2 regions of the Streptomyces sp. NPDC107559 genome follow, and region 1 is predicted to be linked to the other one. Evidence: riboswitches for the same ligand, from Rfam matches in the RefSeq annotation. Region 1 holds a riboswitch; the other holds the start of a gene.
The links. Region 1 has a riboswitch for glycine ahead of gcvT (glycine cleavage system aminomethyltransferase GcvT). Riboswitches for the same ligand answer to the same signal wherever they lie in the genome.
Positions count from the first base shown of each region.

Region 2: another riboswitch for glycine. It lies ahead of gcvP (aminomethyl-transferring glycine dehydrogenase); the one in region 1 lies ahead of gcvT (glycine cleavage system aminomethyltransferase GcvT).

Region 1 covers NZ_JBVKBD010000021.1:82,210-85,502, reverse strand. The annotation lists gene gcvT (glycine cleavage system aminomethyltransferase GcvT) at 90-1,208, opposite strand; glycine riboswitch at 1,282-1,389, opposite strand; glycine riboswitch at 1,390-1,491, opposite strand; gene ACZ7OY_RS38240 (AAA family ATPase) at 1,743-2,417, shown strand; gene ACZ7OY_RS38235 (enhanced serine sensitivity protein SseB) at 2,518-3,293, shown strand, end outside.
Region 2 covers NZ_JBVKBD010000014.1:234,181-237,473, forward strand. The annotation lists gene gcvP (aminomethyl-transferring glycine dehydrogenase) at 1-1,300, opposite strand, end outside; glycine riboswitch at 1,481-1,576, opposite strand; gene ACZ7OY_RS33190 (PRC-barrel domain-containing protein) at 1,692-2,063, shown strand; gene ACZ7OY_RS33195 (DNA polymerase IV) at 2,325-3,293, opposite strand, start outside.

The sequences.
Region 1 (3,293 bases):
GCGGGGAAGTGCTGCTGAATGGGGGACAACGGGAACCGCCGCTGAGCAGCGGAAAGTGCGCGGTGTCACATGTGGACCGCGCCCAGTGTCTACTTCTGGCGCTTGTAGAAGGGCAGAGCCACGACCTCGTACGGCTCGTGAGTGCCCCGGATGTCCACGCCGACTCCCGGCGCGCCCGGCACCGCGTGCGCCGCGTCGACGTACGCCATGGCGATCGGCTTGCCCAGCGTGGGGGACGGCGCGCCCGAGGTGACCTCGCCGATCACCTCGCCGCCGGCGACGACCGCGAAGCCGGCGCGCGGGATGCGGCGGCCCTCGGCGACCAGGCCGACCAGGACCCGCGGCGGGGTGTCCTGGGCGCGGGCGGCCGCCTCGGTCAGCGCCTCGCGGCCCACGAAGTCACCCTCCTTCTCGAACTTCACGACCCGGCCGAGACCGGCGTCGAAGGGCGTCAGGGAGGTGGTCAGCTCGTGCCCGTACAGCGGCATGCCCGCCTCCAGGCGCAGCGTGTCCCGGCAGGACAGACCGCACGGGACCAGCCCGACAGGCGCGCCCGCCTCGGTCAGCGCCTGCCACAGCCGCTCCGCGTCGGCCGGGGCCACGAACAGCTCGAAGCCGTCCTCGCCGGTGTAGCCGGTGCGCGCGATCAGCGCGGGGACGCCCGCGACGGTGCCGGGCAGGCCCGCGTAGTACTTCAGGCCGTCGAGGTCGGCGTCGGTGAGCGACTTGAGGATGCCGGGGGACTCCGGGCCCTGCACGGCGATCAGCGCGTAGGCGTCGCGGTCGTCGCGGACCTCGGCGTCGAAGCCGGCCGCCCGCTCCACCAGCGCGTCGAGCACGACCTGCGCGTTGGAGGCGTTGGCGACGACCATGTACTCGGTCTCGGCCAGCCGGTAGACGATCAGGTCGTCCAGGATGCCGCCGTCGGCCTGGCAGATCATGGTGTAGCGGGCGCGGCCGACGCCGACGGAGGCGATGTTGCCGACCAGGGCGTGGTTCAGCAGCTGCGCGGCCTGCGGGCCGGTCACCGTGATCTCACCCATGTGCGAGAGGTCGAACAGACCGGCCTTCGTGCGCACCGCGGTGTGCTCGTCGCGCTCGGAGCCGTAGCGCAGGGGCATGTCCCAGCCGGCGAAGTCGGTCATGGTCGCGCCGAGCGAACGGTGCAGGGCGTCGAGCGCGGTGTGACGGGGTGGCGTGCTGCTCATCGGACGGTCGTCTCCCAATGCGATGGGTCCCCCGCGCGGGAGCGAATCCGAGCACGGGGAAGGGCGAGGTCGTTCCTCCCCATCTGTCATCGGAACCTGAGAGGTTCGTCGTGACCACTCGGGGACACGACTTGCACCTTGGGTGGGACCGCTGTCACAGCGGTCCGCTTTTCAGATGTGCCTCGCCCACGCGGTAACGGTGCCTGAGAGATTCAAGGGAGGGACTTGCTCCTTCGGCGCCCCGGGCAGCACGGCTGCCCGGGAACTCTCCCGCGCGGATTCAAACGGCCGGTATGCAGTTGGCGCGCACATCATTGCACGCCTCGTCGCGCCGGGGGCAGGCCCTCCTCGCCTCGCCGGGGCACGGGCCCGCCGTGCCCGCGCCCCGGGGGTGCGCCCGGCGCGCCCGGCCGGGGGGCGGGCCGCCGCTGTCACCGGCTTGTGGCGGAACGCGCACGAAATCCCGAAGCGCCACGCATTACCTTCTCTTTACGCTCAGTGGGGAAAGGACTTACCTGACCCCAGGGGAGGACGATCACGGTGAACAGGATCACGGCGTATGTGGCCGGCTCGGCCGCCGCACTGCCCGAGCAGAGCGCCGCCCCGGCGGTCGAGACGCGCGCCCCGCGGCCCGCACCGGTCGTCCGCGATCTGCGCGAGCGCTCCGGGCACAGCCCGCACGGCCTGGTCTTCGGCCCCCACGACCTGGTCGTGGTCACCGGCCTGCCCGGCAGCGGCAAGTCCACGCTGATGCGGCGGGCGGTACGGGGGGTCGGCGTCGACTCCCAGGACACCCGCGACCGCTGGGACGACCGGACGCCGCGCTTCCTGCCGTACGCCGTCTACCGCCCGCTCGTCCGCCTCGCCCACTACGCCGGGCTGCGCAGGGCGCTGCGCGCGGGCGGGGGAGTCGTCGTGCACGACTGCGGCACCCAGGCCTGGGTGCGCGACTGGCTGGCCCGCGCGGCCGGCCGCCGGGGCGGCGCCCTGCACCTGCTGCTGCTCGACGTCACCCCGTCCGCGGCGCTGGCCGGGCAGCGCGACCGGGGCCGCGGTGTGTCGCGCTACGCCTTCCTGCGCCACCGCCGCGCGGCCGCCCGACTGCTGCGCGCCGTGGAGCGGGGCGAACTGCCCCGGGGCTGTGCCTCGGCCGTCCTGCTGGACCGGGACGCGGCGGACGTCCTGCGCCGGATCGACTTCGCCCCCTGACCGGTGCCGCCGCCGATCCGTCCCGGGGACGATCCCGTGCGGGGGCCCGTACCGGTTAGCCTTTCAGCCACAGCAGTGGTTCCCAGCAGGCGGTAGAGCGATGGACTTCCCGGCGGACCTTCCCGCGGACCTTCCCGCGGGCTTTCCCGCACAGGCGCACCCCCATCCGCACGGCGGATGGCCCGGCAACGAACTGGAGGAGGTGCTCTCCGCCTCGGTCGGCGTCCCGACGGCCGGCGGGCGGATCGTCGAGGTCCTCGGCCGCAGCTTCGTCTGGGTGCCGCTGCCCAACGGCGGCGGCCCGCACAGCGGCCCCCTCGACCTGCCCACACTGGAGATCGAGGGCCAGGTGTACGTGCCGGTCTTCAGCTCCGAGGAGCAGTTCCGTCAGGTCGTCGGGCCGCACATGTCGTACACCGTCGCGCCCGCCGTGGAGTTCGCCCGCGGGCTGCCGCCGCAGGCCGGCCTCATGGTGAACCCCGACGGCGTGGTGGGCATCCCGCTGCCGCCGCCGGCCGTGGCGGAGCTGTGCCGCAGCGGGCGGACCCCGCTGGACGGGTTCGCGAGCGGCGGCCGGGTGCGGCTGTTCGAGCCGGACTGGCAGGACGACCCGGTGGACTTCCTCGCCGCGGCATCGGCCGAGTTCGCGGAGACCGGGGTCGTGCTGACGGCCCGCCGCGCCCTGGCCGAGGTCGAGACCGGCGACCCCGTGCTGTTCGTCGGGGTCGAGCTGTCCCGGTGGGAGGGCGACCTGCGGGTCCTGCCGATGGACGCGCTCGGCCGGGCACTGGCCCGGGCCGCCGTCCGGTGGCCGGTCAACCTCGTCCTGCTCGACGTGGTCGAGGACCCGGTGACGGAGTGGATGCGGGAGCGGGT
Region 2 (3,293 bases), on a different contig from region 1:
TCTCGTCGCAGGACATGGACACCCGGTCGGCGTCGACGAGGTGCAGGTTGACCCCCCGCTCGCGCGCGGCGGCCACGGTCTCGGCGGCCCGGCCCGGGACCCGCGCGGTGAGGGTGTCGAAGAACGCGCCGTGCACGACCTCGACACCGCCGGCGGTGAGGCCCGCGGCGAGGAGCGTGGCGTAGCGGTGGGTGCGGCCGGCGATCGCCTTCAGACCGTCGGGCCCGTGGTAGACCGCGTACATGCCCGCCATCACGGCGAGCAGCACCTGCGCGGTGCAGATGTTGCTGGTCGCCTTCTCCCGGCGGATGTGCTGCTCACGGGTCTGAAGGGCGAGGCGGTAGGCCCGGTTGCCGTCGGCGTCGACGGAGACGCCCACGAGACGGCCGGGCAGGCTGCGCGCGAACTTCTCGTGCACCGCCATGTAGCCGGCGTGGGGTCCGCCGAAGCCCATCGGCACGCCGAAGCGCTGGGTGGTGCCGACCGCGATGTCCGCGCCCAGCTCGCCGGGCGAGGTGAGCAGCGTCAGCGCGAGCAGGTCGGCGGCGACCGTGACCAGCGCGCCCAGCTCGTGGGCCTGGTCGATGACCGGCTTGAGGTCGCGCACGGCACCGGAGGCGCCCGGGTACTGGAGGAGCACGCCGTTGATCTCGCGCTCGGCGATCTCGGCCGGGATGCCGTCGCTGAGGTCGGCGACGACCACCTCGACGCCGGTCGGCTCGGCGCGGGTCTCGATCACGGCGATGGTCTGCGGCAGCGCGTCCGCGTCGACCAGGAACAGGCCCTTCTTGTTCTTGCCCATGCGCAGGGACAGCGCCATCGCCTCGGCGGCGGCCGTGCCCTCGTCGAGCAGCGAGGCGCCCGAGGTCGGCAGCCCGGTGAGTTCGGCGACCGTCGTCTGGAAGTTCAGCAGCGCTTCCAGGCGGCCCTGCGAGATCTCCGGCTGGTACGGCGTGTACGCCGTGTACCAGGCCGGGTTCTCCATCACGTTGCGCAGGATGACGGGCGGCGTGAAGGTCCCGTAGTAGCCGAGGCCGATCATCGAGCCGAGGACCTGGTTGCGATCGGCCAGGGAGCGCAGCTCGGCCAGCACCTCGGCCTCGGTGCGCGCGCCCGGCAGGTCGAGGGCGTCGGCGTTCTTGATCACATCCGGTACCGCGGCTGCCGTGAGGTCGTCCAGCGAGCCGTACCCGACCTGGGCGAGCATCTTGGCCCGTGCCTCGAGGTCGGGCCCGATGTGGCGCTGCTCGAACGGGATCCCCTGTTCGAGCTCGGAGAGCGGAATACGGTGGGCGGTCATTGCGGAGGCCTCCTGGTCTGACGCGACCTGCGAGGGGCACCCTGGTGTGGGTACCCCGACGGCCTCCCCCTCTGTCATCTCAACCTGAGAGCTTCACCGGATCGCCCGGAGTGGGGTCACCGGCTTTCACCGTCGGTGAGGACGCGGGTCGTCGACACCCGTCCTGCTTTCCAGAGTGACCTCGTCCGTGCGGTACGTGTGCCTGAGAGATTCCGGGGAGGATTTGCTCCTTCGGCGCCTCCGGTTTTGTCCGGAGGACTCTCCCGCACGGGGTCAGCAGCCGCTTGCCAGAGTACCAGCGACCTCAACACGGGAGTTTTCGAGTGGCCACCTTCCTGAATGTGCTCTTTTGTAGTGCTTACGGATGAGTTTGCGACCTGGAGGAGGGACCGTGCAGACCGATGTCGATCCGCGCAACCTGATCGGCCGCAAGGCGTTCGACCGCAACGGCACCAAGATCGGAACCGTCGACGAGGTGTACCTCGACGACGCCACCGGTGTACCGGAGTGGGCAGCCATACGTACCGGTCTGTTCTCGAGGGACGCTTTCGTTCCGCTCGAACCCAGCGAACTGGTCGAGGGCGCACTGCGCGTCCCGTTCGACCGCACTCTGATCAAGGACGCCCCCGACTTCGGCGTCGGCCGTCACCTCTCCCCCGAACAGGAACTCCAGCTCTACCACCACTACGGCCTCGACATCGCAGCCCCGCCCCCCTTCCCGGACCACGACTTCGGCAAGCTGGCCGGCCCGGACGAGTCCTGACGCCACCGCCCGCACCCCGCCGGCCCACGGTTCCCCTGGAGAGCTGCCGCAGCCAGGCCCGGCACGCCCGCCGGAGACAGGCGGTCCCCTCGGCGCCCCTGCCGACCTGCCTGGTCGCCGTCGACGGCGATCGGCGTGCACCGGATGCCCGGTGACGGAGATCGCACCGCACCGGCACTCCCCCGAGCCTCCGGCCGGCCCGTGACGTTCCGGACAGCCGGAACTCCGTCCCGTCGCCCGTCAGGTCCCCCGAGCCCGCCGTCAGCCGACCGCGTGCTCCGCAGCGCCAGCGCTCGACGGCTCCTCGTCCAGCGGTTCCCCCTCGGCCGCCGTATCCTCCTCCTCGGCGCCGCGGACCGCTCCCGAGATCTCGGCCTCCACCGGTCTTCGCCGCACCAGTGGCAGTGGATCCGCCGGTTCCAGGTCGGGGTCGTCGATCCGGAAGGTCCGCACCCGGCCGGGGGCCGAGTCGGGCGTCTCGAACCGGACGGTGACCCGGCCGAGGCCGCTGCCCTGCACCCACCCGGGCCCGTACTCGGCATGCCGTACGTCGTGTCCGGCCGGCCAGTGCCGCTCGACCGGTTCCGACGGCTGCGGCACGGACTCGTGCGCGGCCGCCTCCTGCTCCACGGCGCCCGCCTGTTCGCCGGCCGCCTGCGCGAACAGGTCCTCCTGGGTGTAGTCGGCCAGTCCGGTCACCCCCACCCCGAGCAGCCGTACGCCGCCCGTGGTGTCCACGGAGTCGAGCAGCCGGGCCGCCGCCTCCCGCACGACGGCCGGATCGTCGGTGGGGCCGCGCAGCGTCTCGGACCGGGTCAGGGTGGAGAAGTCGTACCGCCGCACCTTGAGCACGATGGTCCGCCCGGACAGACCCGCCCCGCGCAGCCGCCCCACGCACCGGTCGGCCAGCCGCGCCACCTCGAACCCCACCCTGAGCCGGTCGTGGATGTCCACGTCGTACGTGTCCTCGACCGACACCGACTTGGCCTCCCGCTCGGCCACCACGGGCCGGTCGTCGCGCGCCAGCGCCATGGCGTACAGCGCGTGGCCGTGCGCCTTGCCCAGCAGCCGGACGAGCTCGTCCTCACCGGCCCCGGCGATCTCGTCGACCGTGGTGATCCCGGCCCGCCGCAGATGGTCGCCGGTGGCGGGACCGACGCCCGGCAGGGTCCGTACCGACATGGGCCCGAGCAGCGCCCGCTCGGTGCCCGGCTCGATCAGCACCAGACC